3 linked regions of the Eleftheria terrae genome follow. The protein of the gene in region 2 interacts with the protein of the main gene of each other region in a pairwise test. Links are inferred from orthologs where the notes say so. Each region holds a gene or a part of one and is shown on either strand. Other genes may lie near its edges.

The links. The genes of interacting proteins can lie anywhere in the genome.
Region 1: the proteins of N7L95_RS14890 (region 2) and ftsA interact in binary tests that used the Escherichia coli proteins (3 or more experiments, as listed by UniProt). The link is inferred for Eleftheria terrae from one-to-one orthologs.
Region 3: the proteins of N7L95_RS14890 (region 2) and ftsZ interact in binary tests that used the Escherichia coli proteins (3 or more experiments, as listed by UniProt). The link is inferred for Eleftheria terrae from one-to-one orthologs.

What each region holds. Positions count from the first base shown.
Region 1 is NZ_CP106951.1:4,535,653-4,538,616, reverse strand. It holds ftsA (cell division protein FtsA), read right to left. Parts: upstream 2,116-2,964; coding sequence 886-2,115; downstream 1-885. Other genes in the region: N7L95_RS20275 (D-alanine--D-alanine ligase), read right to left, coding at 2,916-2,964; N7L95_RS20280 (cell division protein FtsQ/DivIB), read right to left, coding at 2,123-2,890; ftsZ (cell division protein FtsZ), read right to left, coding at 1-812. UniProt on the Escherichia coli protein: Essential cell division protein that assists in the assembly of the Z ring. May serve as the principal membrane anchor for the Z ring.
Region 2 is NZ_CP106951.1:3,366,944-3,375,070, forward strand. Bases 2,697-5,621 are described here. They hold N7L95_RS14890 (rod shape-determining protein), read left to right. Parts: upstream 2,697-3,599; coding sequence 3,600-4,643; downstream 4,644-5,621. Other genes in these bases: gatA (Asp-tRNA(Asn)/Glu-tRNA(Gln) amidotransferase subunit GatA), read right to left, coding at 2,697-3,015; gatC (Asp-tRNA(Asn)/Glu-tRNA(Gln) amidotransferase subunit GatC), read right to left, coding at 3,027-3,326; mreC (rod shape-determining protein MreC), read left to right, coding at 4,815-5,621. Also shown: Asp-tRNA(Asn)/Glu-tRNA(Gln) amidotransferase subunit GatB, read right to left, coding at 72-1,532; more of gatA, read right to left, coding at 1,534-2,696; more of mreC, read left to right, coding at 5,622-5,747; rod shape-determining protein MreD, read left to right, coding at 5,744-6,259; mrdA (penicillin-binding protein 2), read left to right, coding at 6,293-8,127. UniProt on the Escherichia coli protein: Forms membrane-associated dynamic filaments that are essential for cell shape determination. Acts by regulating cell wall synthesis and cell elongation, and thus cell shape.
Region 3 is NZ_CP106951.1:4,537,002-4,539,911, reverse strand. It holds ftsZ (cell division protein FtsZ), read right to left. Parts: upstream 2,108-2,910; coding sequence 893-2,107; downstream 1-892. Other genes in the region: ftsA (cell division protein FtsA), read right to left, coding at 2,181-2,910; lpxC (UDP-3-O-acyl-N-acetylglucosamine deacetylase), read right to left, coding at 1-699. UniProt on the Escherichia coli protein: Essential cell division protein that forms a contractile ring structure (Z ring) at the future cell division site. The regulation of the ring assembly controls the timing and the location of cell division.

The DNA of each region.
Region 1 (2,964 bases), 1.2 Mb from region 2 along the record:
TTGAAGGTGCCGCGCGCCGCGGCGATCAGCACCAGCACGCCACGGGCGCCAGACAGGTCGATGCCTTCCAGCAGCGGGCAGGCCACGGCCGATTCCGCCGCCTTGTGGGCGCGGTCCGGGCCCTGTGCCACGGCGGTGCCCATCATGGCCTTGCCGGGCTCGCTCATCACGGTCTTGACGTCCTCGAAGTCGACGTTCACCAGGCCCGGGATGTGGATGATGTCGCTGATGCCGCCGACCGCGTTCTTCAGCACGTCGTTGGCCTGCGCGAAGGCCTGGTCCTGGGTGACGTCGTCGCCCAGCACTTCCAGCAGCTTCTCGTTGAGCACGACGATCAGCGAGTCGACGTTGGCCTCCAGCTCGTTCATGCCGGCGTCGGCCTGCTTCATGCGGCGGTTGCCTTCGAACTCGAAGGGCTTGGTCACCACGCCGACCGTCAGGATGCCCATGTCCTTGGCCACCCGGGCGATCACCGGTGCGGCGCCGGTGCCGGTGCCGCCGCCCATGCCGGCGGTGATGAACAGCATGTTGGCGCCGTCGATGGCGTCACGGATGCGGTCCACCGCTTCCTCGGCCGCGGCCTTGCCGGCCTCGGGTTTGGCGCCGGCGCCCAGGCCGGTGGTGCCCAGCTGGATCAGCTTGTGCGCCGAAGAACGGTTGAGCGCCTGCGCATCGGTGTTGGCGCAGATGAACTCCACGCCCTGCACGCCCTGGGCCATCATGTGCTCGACGGCGTTGCCGCCACCGCCACCGACGCCGATCACCTTGATCTGCGTTCCCAGGTTGAACTCTTCGATCATCTCAATAGGCATTTGGACCTCCTTCGTCACTAGCTTCGCCTACACACTCTCAAAACGCATCCGGCGGGCGCCTTGCGCACACCGCTCAGAAATTCCCTATGAACCAGTCCTTCACGCGGCCGAACAGCGTCTTCACCGAGCCGGCCTGCTGGGCCGCCCGGTGTCCCCGCACGCGGGCCAGCCGCGCCTCCTCCAAGAGTCCCATCACGGTGGCCGAGCGTGGATTGGCCACCATGTCGTGCAAGGCCCCCGAATAGGTCGGGATGCCCTTGCGCACGGGTTTTAGAAAGATGTCCTCGCCCAGCTCCACCATGCCGGGCATCACCGCCGAGCCACCCGCCAGCACGATGCCGGAGGACAGCAGCTCCTCGTAGCCGCTCTCGCGGATGACTTGGTGCACCAGTGAAAAGATTTCTTCAACCCGTGGCTCGATCACCCCGGCCAGTGCCTGGCGTGAAAGCATTCGGGGTGCCCGGTCGCCGAGGCCCGGCACCTCGACCTGCTCGTCCGGGTCAGCCAGCAGCTGCTTGGCCACGCCGAAGTCGACCTTGATCTCTTCGGCATCCTTGGTCGGCGTGCGCAGCGCCATCGCGATGTCGCTGGTGATCAGGTCGCCAGCGATGGGGATCACCGCGGTATGGCGGATCGCGCCGTCGGTGAAGATCGCCACGTCGGTGGTGCCGGCGCCGATGTCCACCAGCGCCACGCCCAGGTCCTTCTCGTCCTCGGTCAGCACCGACAGGCTGGAGGCCGACGGGTTCAGCACCAGCTGCTCCACCTCCAGGCCACAGCGGCGCACGCACTTCACGATGTTCTCGGCCGCGCTCTGCGCGCCGGTGACGATGTGCACCTTGACCTCGAGGCGGCCGCCGCTCATGCCGATCGGCTCCTTCACCTCGTGGCCGTCGATCACGAACTCCTGCGGCTCCACCAGCAGCAGCTTCTGGTCGTTGGGGATGTTGATGGCCTTGGCCGTCTCGACCACGCGGGCCACGTCGATGGGCGTGACCTCCTTGTCCCGCACGATCACCATGCCGGTCGAATTCTGCCCGCGAATGTGGCTGCCGGTGATGCCGGTGTAGACCCTCGTGATCTTGCAGTCGGCCATCATCTCGGCCTCTTTCAGGGCCTGCTGGATGGACTGCACCGTGGCATCGATGTTGACCACCACGCCGCGCTTGAGCCCATGCGACGGCGCCACGCCCAGACCGGCCACCCGCAGCTCCCCGCTGGGCAACACCTCGGACACCACCGCCATCACCTTGGCGGTGCCGATGTCGAGCCCGACGACGAGATCCTTGTATTCCTTGGCCATCTTGCCCTCAGTTCCTTTTCGCTGCGGCCGGTGCCACCTGGGTCGTGATGCCCTTGATGCGCACGGCATAGCCGTTGTGATGCCGCAGGTCGGCATACTCCAGCGGCCCCGGATAGCTGGCCGTCACCTGTGCCCAGGTGGCGACGAAACGCTCTAGCCGATTCAACACTTCGTTCGAGTCACCACGGCCCATCTCGATCTCGGCGCCGTTGTCCAGCTCAGCCGTCCAGGAGCCGCGCTCCGACAGGCTCAGCCGCTCGACCTTGGCGCCCAGGCGGCGCACCGCCTCGCTGACCGGCCCCCACAGGTGCAGCAGCTGGGGCGCGCTGCCCTCCGGCCCCTGCAGCGTGGGCAGGTTCTCTTCCTCGACATCGCCCAGGTTGGCCTCGAAGACCTCGCCGTAGGTGTTGACCAGGCGGTTCTCGCCCCAGTAGGCCGCCACCTTGTGCTCCTCGATGCGCACCGCCAGCCGGTTGGGCCAGATGCGCTGCACCGCGGCCCGCCGCACCCAGGGCACCGACTGGAAGGCCTGCCGGCTTTCTTCCAGGTCGATGCTGAAAAAATTGCCATGCAGCTTCGGCAAGGCATTCGCACGGATGGTGGTCGCCGTGCTGCGCTGCAGCTCGTTGTCGATGCGGATGGCCTCGATCGAGAACACCGGCCAGCCCGTCACCCAGGTCACCGCCAGCCAGGCGCACCCCAGCGCGGCCAGCGTGAAGAGCAGGGCGGCGGTGGCGTTCATCAGGCGGATGTCCAGGGGCTTGGCGGTTCGCATGGCACGGGGTTCTGTCGACCCCTTCTCAAAGGTTGAGCGAAGCCTGGGCGCACAGCCACAGGCACAGCTGCTCG
Region 2 (8,127 bases):
GCACCCAGCCGGCCGGCACGCCGGCCTGCCGGTGCATGCAAGCGAGGGCCGTGCGGAGACGGCCACCCGCCTCAGGCGCCGAGCTTCTTCCTCAGCAGCTCGTTGACCACGGCCGGGTCGGCCTTGCCCTTGGTGGCCTTCATTGCCTGGCCCACCAGCGCGTTGAAGGCCTTTTCCTTGCCGGCGCGGAATTCCTCCACCGACTTGGTGTTGGCCGCCAGCACATCGTCCAGCATCGCATCCAGCGCACCGGTGTCCGACACCTGCTTCAATCCCTTGGCCTCGATGAGCGCGTCGACATCGCTGCCCTCGCCGCTCCACAAGGCGTCGAACACCTGGCGGGCGCCGTTGTTCGAGATGGTGCGGTCGGCAATGCGGCCGATCAGCTGCGCCAGCGTCCGCGCCTGCACCGGGCTGTCGGCCAGCTCCCGGCCTTCGGCATTGAGCCGCCGCGAGACTTCGCCCATCAGCCAGTTGGCCACCAGCTTGGGCGCGCCGCAGGCGCGCGCCGCGGCCTCGAAGTAAGCACCGAAGGCCTTGCTCTGCGTCATCATCGTCGCGTCATAGGCCGGCAGCCCGTAGTCGCGCTGGAAACGCTCGGCCATCACTCGCGGCAGCTCCGGCATCTCGGCCTTGACCCGCTCCACCCAGTCGGGGGCGATCACCAGCGGCGGCAGATCCGGGTCCGGGAAATAGCGGTAGTCGTGCGCATCTTCCTTGGTGCGCATTGCGCGCGTCTCGCCGCTGTCGGGGTCGAACAGCACGGTGGCCTGCACGATCTCGTGGCCGTCCTCGATCTGGTCGATCTGCCACTGGATTTCGGCATCGATCGCCTGCTGCAGGAAGCGGAAGCTGTTCAGGTTCTTGATCTCGCGCCGCGTGCCCAGCGGCGCGCCGGGCTTGCGCACCGAGACGTTGGCATCGCAGCGGAAAGAGCCTTCCTGCATGTTGCCGTCGCAAATGCCCAGCCACACCACCAGCGCGTGCAGCGCCCGGGCGTACTCGGTGGCCTCCTGGCTGCTGCCCATCTCCGGCTCCGAGACGATCTCCAGCAGCGGGGTGCCGGCCCGGTTCAGGTCGATGCCGGTCTGGCCGTGGTAGTCCTCGTGCAGCGACTTCCCGGCGTCCTCCTCGAGGTGGGCCCGAGTCAGCCGCACGGTGTGCGCCTGGTCGCCGACGTAGAACTGCACCTGGCCGCCCTGCACCACCGGGATCTCGTACTGGCTGATCTGGTAGCCCTTGGGCAGGTCCGGGTAGAAGTAGTTCTTGCGCGCGAAGATCGAGCGCGGCGCCACCGTGGCGCCCACCGCGAGCCCGAAGCGGATCGCCCGCTCCACCGCCGCCTTGTTCATCACCGGCAGGGTGCCGGGCAGCGCCAGGTCGACCGCGCTGGCCTGCGTGTTGGGTGCGGCGCCGAAAGCGGTGCTGGCACCCGAGAAGATCTTGGACTGGGTGGACAGCTGGGCGTGGGTCTCGAGGCCGATCACCACCTCGTAGCCGCGCACCAGCTTGCTGTTCGTGCTTGTGCTCATGTCAGATGCCCTCCGGGCTGCGGAGGTGCCAGTCGGTCGCCTGCTGGAAGGCATGTGCGGCGTGCAGCAGCTCGCCTTCCTGCCAGTAGTTGCCGATCAGTTGCAGCCCCACCGGCATGCCGCCTTCGCCGAAGCCGGCCGGCACGCTCATGCCGGGCAGGCCGGCCAGGCTGCCGGGCAGCGTGAAGATGTCGGCCAGGTAATTGGCCACCGGGTCGCTCTTGCCGCCGATGGGCCAGGCCACGGTCGGCGAGACCGGGCCAGCGATCAGGTCGCACTGCGCGAAGGCCGCCTGGAAGTCGTCGGCAATCATGCGGCGCAGCTTCTGCGCCTGCAGGTAGTAGGCGTCGTAGTAGCCGTGGCTCAGCACGTAGGTGCCGATCATGATGCGGCGCTTGACCTCCGGGCCGAAGCCCTCGGCGCGCGACTTCTTGTACATCTCCAGCAGGCCCTTGTAGTCCTTGGCCCGGTGCCCGTAGCGCACGCCGTCGAAGCGGCTGAGGTTCGAGCTGGCCTCGGCCGGCGCGATGATGTAGTACACCGGAATGGCCAGCTCGGTGCGCGGCAGCGACACGTCCACCAGGGTCGCGCCCAGCTTCTCGTATTCGGCCAGCGCAGTGCGCAGGGCCTGGGCCACGTCGGCGGCCACGCCCTCGCCGAAGAACTCCTTCGGCAGGCCGATGCGCAGGCCTTTCAGGGGTTGCGCCGCATCGGCGCCGTGGCGCGGCGCGCGCAGGAGGGCGGCGTAGTCCTCCACCGGCCGGTCGGCCGAGGTGGCGTCACGCTCGTCGAAGCCGCTCATGGCCTGCAGCAGCAGCGCGCAGTCCTCGGCGCTGCGCGCCAGCGGGCCGGCCTGGTCCAGGCTGGAGGCGAAGGCGATCATGCCGTAGCGCGAGCAGCGGCCGTAGGTCGGCTTGATGCCGGTGACGTTGCACAGCGCGGCCGGCTGGCGCACCGAGCCGCCGGTGTCGGTGCCGGTGGCCGCCGGCACAAGGCCCGCCGCCACCGCGGCCGCGGAGCCGCCGGAAGAGCCGCCGGTGATGCGGCTGCGGTCCCACGGATTGCGCGCCACGCCGTAGGCCGAGTTCTCGTTGCTGCCGCCCATCGCGAATTCATCGCAGTTGAGCTTGCCCAGCGTCACGCCGCCGGCCGCGGCCAGCTTGTCCACCACGGTGGCATTGAAGGGGCTGCGGTAGCCTTCCAGCATGCGCGAGGCGGCGGTGCTCGGGAAGTCGGTGGTGACGAAGATGTCCTTGTGCGCCAGCGGCACGCCCAGCAGCGGGCCGGTTTCACCGCGGGCCCGCCGGGCATCGGCCGCCTCGGCCTGGCGCAGGGCCACGTCGGCGTCGGTGCAGAGAAAAGCCCCCAACTGTTCCTGCTCGGCAACCCGTGCAAGCAGATGCTTCGTCAATTCGGTGCTGGAAACCGCCTTGGCGTCCAGCTGGCGGCCGAGTTCGGCCACCGTCATACGGTGCAGTTCCATCGTCGCCGCCCTCACTCGATGACCTGGGGAACCAGGAAGAGGCCGTCTTCCACCGCCGGGGCGCTGCGCTGGTTCAGCTCGCGCCGATCGGCTTCGGTGACGGTGTCCTCGCGCAGCCGCAAAGCCACGTCCTGCACCGCCGACAGCGGGGTGTAGAGCGGCTCCACCCCGGTGGTGTCGACCGCCCTCATCTGTTCGACGATGGAGAAAAAATCGTTGAGCTGCTGCAGCATCGCCGCCTCTTCGTCGCGGCTCAGCTCCAGCCGGGCGAGGTTGGCGATCTTGCTGACGACGTCTGAAGTCAGGGCCATGTAAATTAGTTCGGTTTTGCGTGGTTCCCGCGAGGATGGGCGCGGGTGGGATCGGGTATTATCGCGCGTTATCCACAGCCGGCCTGATCGCTACGCTGCAGGGGTCGCCCCGTGCACCCGCTGCGCACGAACAGAGCCGGTTTCGTGCTGAAGAGCGCGCAAAAGGCGGCGAACGACGCGGCCTTTGGCGGTCCCGGAGATAACCCGAAAAATCCTTCGTCCCCCCGGCCCAATGCCAGTTGCTCACAGCCGGGGCGGACCTCGCGAAAGAACATGTTCGAATCCATTCGTCGCTACTTCTCGACGGACCTCGCCATTGACCTGGGCACCGCCAACACGCTGATCTACGTGCGCGGCAAGGGCATCGTGCTGGACGAGCCGTCGGTGGTTGCCATCCGCCACGAAGGCGGCCCCAACGGCAAGAAGACCATCCAGGCGGTCGGCGCCGAGGCCAAGGCCATGCTCGGCAAGGTGCCCGGCAACATCGAAGCCATCCGCCCGATGAAGGACGGCGTCATCGCCGACTTCACCGTGACCGAGCAGATGCTCAAGCAGTTCATCAAGATGGTCCACCCGCGCTCGGTGCTCAAGCCGAGTCCGCGGATCATCATCTGCGTGCCCTGCGGTTCGACCCAGGTCGAGCGGCGCGCCATCCGCGAATCCGCCCTTGGCGCCGGTGCCTCCGAGGTCTACCTGATCGAGGAGCCCATGGCGGCCGCCATCGGCGCCGGCCTGCCGGTCTCCGAAGCGTCGGGTTCCATGGTGGTGGACATCGGCGGCGGCACCACCGAGGTGGGTGTGATCTCGCTGGGCGGCATGGTCTACAAGGGCAGCGTGCGCGTCGGCGGTGACAAGTTCGACGAAGCCATCATCAACTACATCCGCCGCAACTACGGCATGTTGATCGGTGAGCCGACGGCCGAAGCCATCAAGAAGGAAATCGGCTCGGCCTTCCCTGGCTCCGAGGTCAAGGAGATGGAAGTCAAGGGCCGCAACCTCTCCGAGGGCGTGCCGCGCAGCTTCACCATCTCCAGCAACGAGATCCTCGAAGCCCTGACCGACCCGCTGAACCAGATCGTCTCCAGCGTGAAGAACGCCCTGGAGCAGACGCCGCCCGAGCTGGGCGCGGACATCGCCGAGCGCGGCATGATGCTCACCGGCGGCGGCGCGCTGCTGCGCGACCTCGACCGCCTGCTGGCCGAGGAAACCGGCCTGCCGGTGCTGGTGGCCGAAGACCCGCTGACCTGCGTGGTGCGCGGCTGCGGCATGGCGCTGGAGCGCATGGAGCGGCTGGGCGCGATCTTCACGTCGGAGTGATCCGACACCACACGCCGTATGCTTGACGTCGAGGCGGCCTTGCCGGTGCGCACGCCAGTCCGCACCCCAGGGCGGCGGCCGGCCGCCGCAGCGGCCGGGCGTGCCGAGACGCGCGCGCCCGAGCTTCACTCGACTGGTGGCCCTGACGGCCGCCCTGCCCGGTGACCTGCCATGCCACTCGGCACCATTGACCGCACGCCGCCGCCCTTCTTCAAGCAGGGGCCGTCGGCGCTGACGCGGCTGATGTTCTTCTCAGCACTTGCGTTTTTCCTGATGGTGGCCGACACGCGGCTCAACATCACCCAGCCGCTGCGTGCGGTGGTGGCCACCGTGCTGCACCCGGTGCAGCGCTCCCTGCTCGTGCCGGTAACCTTCATGCGCAACGGGGGCGACTACCTGCGCGGCCTGAACGAGGCGCTCGCCAAGGAAGAAGCGGCCCAGCGCCAGCTCTCCGAGCAGGCCCAGCGCGTGGCGCGGGTGGAGCTGCTGGAGCAGGAGAACGCTCGCCTGCGCTCCCTCCTGGGCCTGCGACCGGCCGTGCCGGCGCGCACGCGGGCGGCCGAGGTGCTCTACGACGCGCCCGATCCCTTCAGCCGCAAGGTGGTGATCGACATTGGCAGCACCCACGGCGTGGCACGCGGTTCGCCGGTCATCGACGAAACCGGCGTGCTGGGTCAGGTCACGCGGGTCTACCCGCTGACCTCGGAAGTCACGCTGCTGACCGACAAGGATGCCGTGATCCCCACCCTCAACACCCGCACCATGGCCCGTGGCGTCGCGTATGGCGACGCTGCCAACGACGCCATGGAGCTGCGCTTCATGGCCACCAATGCGGATGTGCAGGAGGGTGACGTACTGAGCACCTCGGGCGTGGACGGCGTGTTCCCGCCCGGCCTCGCGGTGGCGAAAGTGGTCAAGGTCGACCGGCGTGCCGACTCGGCCTTCGCCAAGATCGCGCTGGCGCCGGTCAGCTCGCCAGCGAGCGCCCGCCATGTGCTGGTGCTGCAGCCCGTGGGCGACCAGCAGCCGTCGCGCCCGCAGCCCGAGCCGGCACCGGCGGCAGCCGCCACGCCCCACCCCAAGAAAGCGGGAGAACGCCGATGATGCCGCGCGGCGACCAGCTCTTGCTGCCCGTGAACCCGGGCTTCATCTGGTTTTCCTTGCTGTTTGCCTGCCTGGTGAACCTGATTCCGCTGGGCAAGACCACCGCGATGCCCGATCTGCTGGCGCTAACGCTGGTGTTCTGGAACGTGCACCAGCCGCGCCGGGTGGGTGTGGGCACCGCCTTCACCTTCGGCGTGATGATGGACGTGCACGATGCGGCGCTGCTTGGCCAGCATGCCTTGGCCTACACGCTGCTGAGCTTCTTCGCCATCACCATCCACCGCCGGCTGCTATGGTTCCCGGTGCTCTCGCAGGCCGTGCAGATCGTGCCGCTGTTCTTCGCGGCACATGCGGTGTCGGTACTTATTCGCTTGTTGGCAGGCGGCGTGTTTCCCGGCTGGGAACTGCTGCTGGCGCCGGCATTCGAAGCCCTGCTGTGGCCGCTGGCCACCTGGCTGTTGCTGGCCCCCCAGCGCCGCCCGCCCGATCCGGACCAGAACCGGCCCCTCTAGTCTGCAGCTGATGGCTGAAAGGCCGCCCCCGTCGTGACCGAACTCAAGAACGTCGAGCTGGAGCTGTCGCGCTTTCGCGCGAGGCTGTTGTTCGCCGGGGCCATGGTGCTGGTGTGCTTTGGCCTGATCTTCGCGCGCTTGGCCTATCTGCAGGTGCTGCGCTACGACGAACTCTCGACGCGTGCCGAGAACAACCGCATCTCGGTGGTGCCCATCGTGCCCAACCGCGGCCTCATCCTCGACCGCAATGGCGTGGTGCTGGCCAACAATTACTCGGCCTACACCCTCGAGCTGACACCTTCGAAGATCGAGGACCTGGACGCCACCATCGACGAGCTGTCCGGCGTCATCAGCGTCTCGCAGGCCGACCGCCGGCGCTTCAAGCGGCTGATGGACGAGTCCAAGAGCTTCGAGTCGCTGCCGCTGCGCACCCGGCTGAGCGACGAGGAAGTGGCCCGCTTCGCCGTGCAGCGCTACCGCTTCCCGGGCGTCGACATCAAGGCCCGCCTTTTCCGCAACTACCCCCTTGGCGAAGTCGGCGCTCACGTCATCGGCTACATCGGCCGCATCAACCAGGCGGAAAAGGCCAAGATCGACGATTCCGAAGACGCCGCCAACTACCGGGGCACCGACTACATCGGCAAGCTGGGCATCGAGCAGAGCTACGAGCGCGAGTTGCACGGCATCACCGGCTTCGAGGAAGTCGAGACCAGCGCCGGCGGCCGCGCGGTGCGGCGACTGCGTTCCAGCCCGGCGACGCCGGGCAACACCGTGGTGCTGTCGATCGACATCAAGCTGCAAGCGCTGGTGGAGCAACTGTTCGGCAGCCGCCGCGGCGCGCTGGTGGCCATCGACCCCAAGACCGGCGAGTTGCTGGCCTTCGTCAGCAAGCCGAGCTTCGACCCCAATCTCTTCGTCGAGGGCATCGACGTCGAGAACTGGAAAGCGCTCAACGAATCCATCGACAAGCCGCTGCTGAACCGGGCGCTGCGCGGTACCTACCCGCCGGGCTCCACCTTCAAGCCCTTCATGGCCATCGCCGCGCTCAACAGCGGCAAGCGCGGCCCCTATGAAGCCATTCACGACAGCGGGACCTTCATGTTCGGCAACCACCGTTTCCGCAGCCATGGCGACGGCGGGCTCGGCATGGTCGACATGCACCGCTCCATCGTGAAGTCGAGCAACGTCTACTACTACTCGCTGGCCAACGAGATGGGGGTCGACCTGATGCACGAGCAGCTGGCGCCCTTCGGCTTCGGCCAGATCACCGGCATCGACATCGAGGGCGAAGTGCGCGGCGTGCTGCCCTCCACCGAGTGGAAGCGCCGTGCCTACAAGCGACCCGAACAGCAGAAGTGGTATGCCGGCGAAACGATCTCGCTGGGCATCGGCCAGGGCTACAACAGCTTCACCATGCTGCAGCTCTCGCACGCCCTGGCCACCCTGGTGTCCGGCGGCCAGCGCCACCGGCCGCACCTGGTGCGCGAGATCCGCGACGTCGTGACGCGGGAACGCCGGGTGGTGGGTGCCGAGCCGATCGAGCCGCTGCCGCTCAAGCCCGAGCACGTCGACGTGGTGCGCCGCGCCATGTACGGCGTGACGCAGGAGGGCACCTCGACCCGCGTCTTCCATGGCGCGGCCTACCAGAGCGGCGGCAAGACGGGCACCGCCCAGGCGGTGGGCGTGCGCCAGAACGAGCGCTACAACGCCTCGCGGGTGGCCGAATACCTGCGTGACCATTCGCTCTACACCGCCTTCGCGCCGGTGGATGATCCCAAGATCGCGCTGGCGGTGATCGTCGAGAACGCCGGCTTCGGCGCCCAGGCCGCCGCGCCCATTGCGCGCCGGGTGCTCGACTACTGGCTGAC
Region 3 (2,910 bases), 1.2 Mb from region 2 along the record:
GGCATTCAGCACGCGGTAGTCGTCCACGACGATCGCGTTGTCCATGCTGCCGCCCAGGCCGAGGCCGCGGGTGCGCATCATCTCGACGTCCTTCGTGAAGCCGAAGGTGCGGGCGCGGGCGATATCGCGGGTATAGCGCCCGGAAGCGAAATCGAACACCACCCGCTGGCCGGTCTGGTCGACGGCGGGATGGTCGAAGTCGATCTCGAAGGAAAGCTTGTAGCCGTGGTAGGGATCGAGTCGGGCCCACTTGAGCGATGGGCCCTCCCCTTCACGCACTTCCACCGGCTTCTTGATGCGCAGGAAGCGCTTGGGCACGCCCTGGAGTTCGATCCCGGCGCTCTGCAAGAGGTAGACGAAGGAGGCTGCAGAGCCGTCCAGGATCGGGACTTCCTCGGCCGTGATGTCGACATACAGGTTGTCGAGACCCAAGCCTGCGCAGGCAGACATCAAATGCTCCACCGTGTGCACCTTCGGCGCGCCGGGGTCGCCCCCGACCGACAGCGTGGAGGCCATCCGCGTGTCGCTGATCGCCGTCGCCGACACCGGGATCTCGACCGGCACCGGCAGGTCGATCCGCCGGAACACGATGCCGGTGTCAGGCGCCGCCGGCCGCAGCGTCAGTTCGACGCGCTGGCCGCTGTGCAGGCCGACGCCGACGGCCCGCGTCAGCGATTGGAGTGTGCGTTGTTGGAGCATGTCCGCATTCTAGGGAGTCGGCTCGCGCCCTGGGTTTGAGGCTGTTGATCGCCACGATTGAGGCGCCGGGCCGCAGGGCCGGCAGCCGTCAGGCGTGCGGAATTGCACGGACCACCCGTGCAGCCCCCAGCCTGACGGCCGCTGCCGTCCCTCCTGCCTGCGGCGCCCCGCCAGGGCTGGCCGAAGCACCGGCTCAGTCCGCCTGCTTGCGCAGGAAGGCCGGGATCTCGATCTCGTCCATCCCGTTGCTGGCCAGCGCATCGACCTTGGCAGCCGCCTGGGTGCGGCCCGAGCGCCAGACGCTCGGGGTGTTCAGGCTGCTGTAGTCGTGCGTGGTGTGGCCGCCGACATGACCGGTGTGCACCGGGCTGTTGAGCACCGGGATGTTGTCGGTGCCGGTGCGCAGCGCCGGCTGCGAGTGCACCACGCTGATCGGCGCCTGCTGGCGGCGGGCGTTGCCCGACAGGCCGGTGGCGATCACCGTCACGCGCAGCTGGTCGCCCAGGCTGTCGTCGTAGGCCGTGCCGTAGATCACATGTGCATCATCGGCGGCATAGCGACGGATGGTGTTCATCGCGTTGCGGCTCTCGCTGAGCTTGAAGGTGCCGCGCGCCGCGGCGATCAGCACCAGCACGCCACGGGCGCCAGACAGGTCGATGCCTTCCAGCAGCGGGCAGGCCACGGCCGATTCCGCCGCCTTGTGGGCGCGGTCCGGGCCCTGTGCCACGGCGGTGCCCATCATGGCCTTGCCGGGCTCGCTCATCACGGTCTTGACGTCCTCGAAGTCGACGTTCACCAGGCCCGGGATGTGGATGATGTCGCTGATGCCGCCGACCGCGTTCTTCAGCACGTCGTTGGCCTGCGCGAAGGCCTGGTCCTGGGTGACGTCGTCGCCCAGCACTTCCAGCAGCTTCTCGTTGAGCACGACGATCAGCGAGTCGACGTTGGCCTCCAGCTCGTTCATGCCGGCGTCGGCCTGCTTCATGCGGCGGTTGCCTTCGAACTCGAAGGGCTTGGTCACCACGCCGACCGTCAGGATGCCCATGTCCTTGGCCACCCGGGCGATCACCGGTGCGGCGCCGGTGCCGGTGCCGCCGCCCATGCCGGCGGTGATGAACAGCATGTTGGCGCCGTCGATGGCGTCACGGATGCGGTCCACCGCTTCCTCGGCCGCGGCCTTGCCGGCCTCGGGTTTGGCGCCGGCGCCCAGGCCGGTGGTGCCCAGCTGGATCAGCTTGTGCGCCGAAGAACGGTTGAGCGCCTGCGCATCGGTGTTGGCGCAGATGAACTCCACGCCCTGCACGCCCTGGGCCATCATGTGCTCGACGGCGTTGCCGCCACCGCCACCGACGCCGATCACCTTGATCTGCGTTCCCAGGTTGAACTCTTCGATCATCTCAATAGGCATTTGGACCTCCTTCGTCACTAGCTTCGCCTACACACTCTCAAAACGCATCCGGCGGGCGCCTTGCGCACACCGCTCAGAAATTCCCTATGAACCAGTCCTTCACGCGGCCGAACAGCGTCTTCACCGAGCCGGCCTGCTGGGCCGCCCGGTGTCCCCGCACGCGGGCCAGCCGCGCCTCCTCCAAGAGTCCCATCACGGTGGCCGAGCGTGGATTGGCCACCATGTCGTGCAAGGCCCCCGAATAGGTCGGGATGCCCTTGCGCACGGGTTTTAGAAAGATGTCCTCGCCCAGCTCCACCATGCCGGGCATCACCGCCGAGCCACCCGCCAGCACGATGCCGGAGGACAGCAGCTCCTCGTAGCCGCTCTCGCGGATGACTTGGTGCACCAGTGAAAAGATTTCTTCAACCCGTGGCTCGATCACCCCGGCCAGTGCCTGGCGTGAAAGCATTCGGGGTGCCCGGTCGCCGAGGCCCGGCACCTCGACCTGCTCGTCCGGGTCAGCCAGCAGCTGCTTGGCCACGCCGAAGTCGACCTTGATCTCTTCGGCATCCTTGGTCGGCGTGCGCAGCGCCATCGCGATGTCGCTGGTGATCAGGTCGCCAGCGATGGGGATCACCGCGGTATGGCGGATCGCGCCGTCGGTGAAGATCGCCACGTCGGTGGTGCCGGCGCCGATGTCCACCAGCGCCACGCCCAGGTCCTTCTCGTCCTCGGTCAGCACCGACAGGCTGGAGGCCGACGGGTTCAGCACCAGCTGCTCCACCTCCAGGCCACAGCGGCGCACGCACTTCACGATGTTC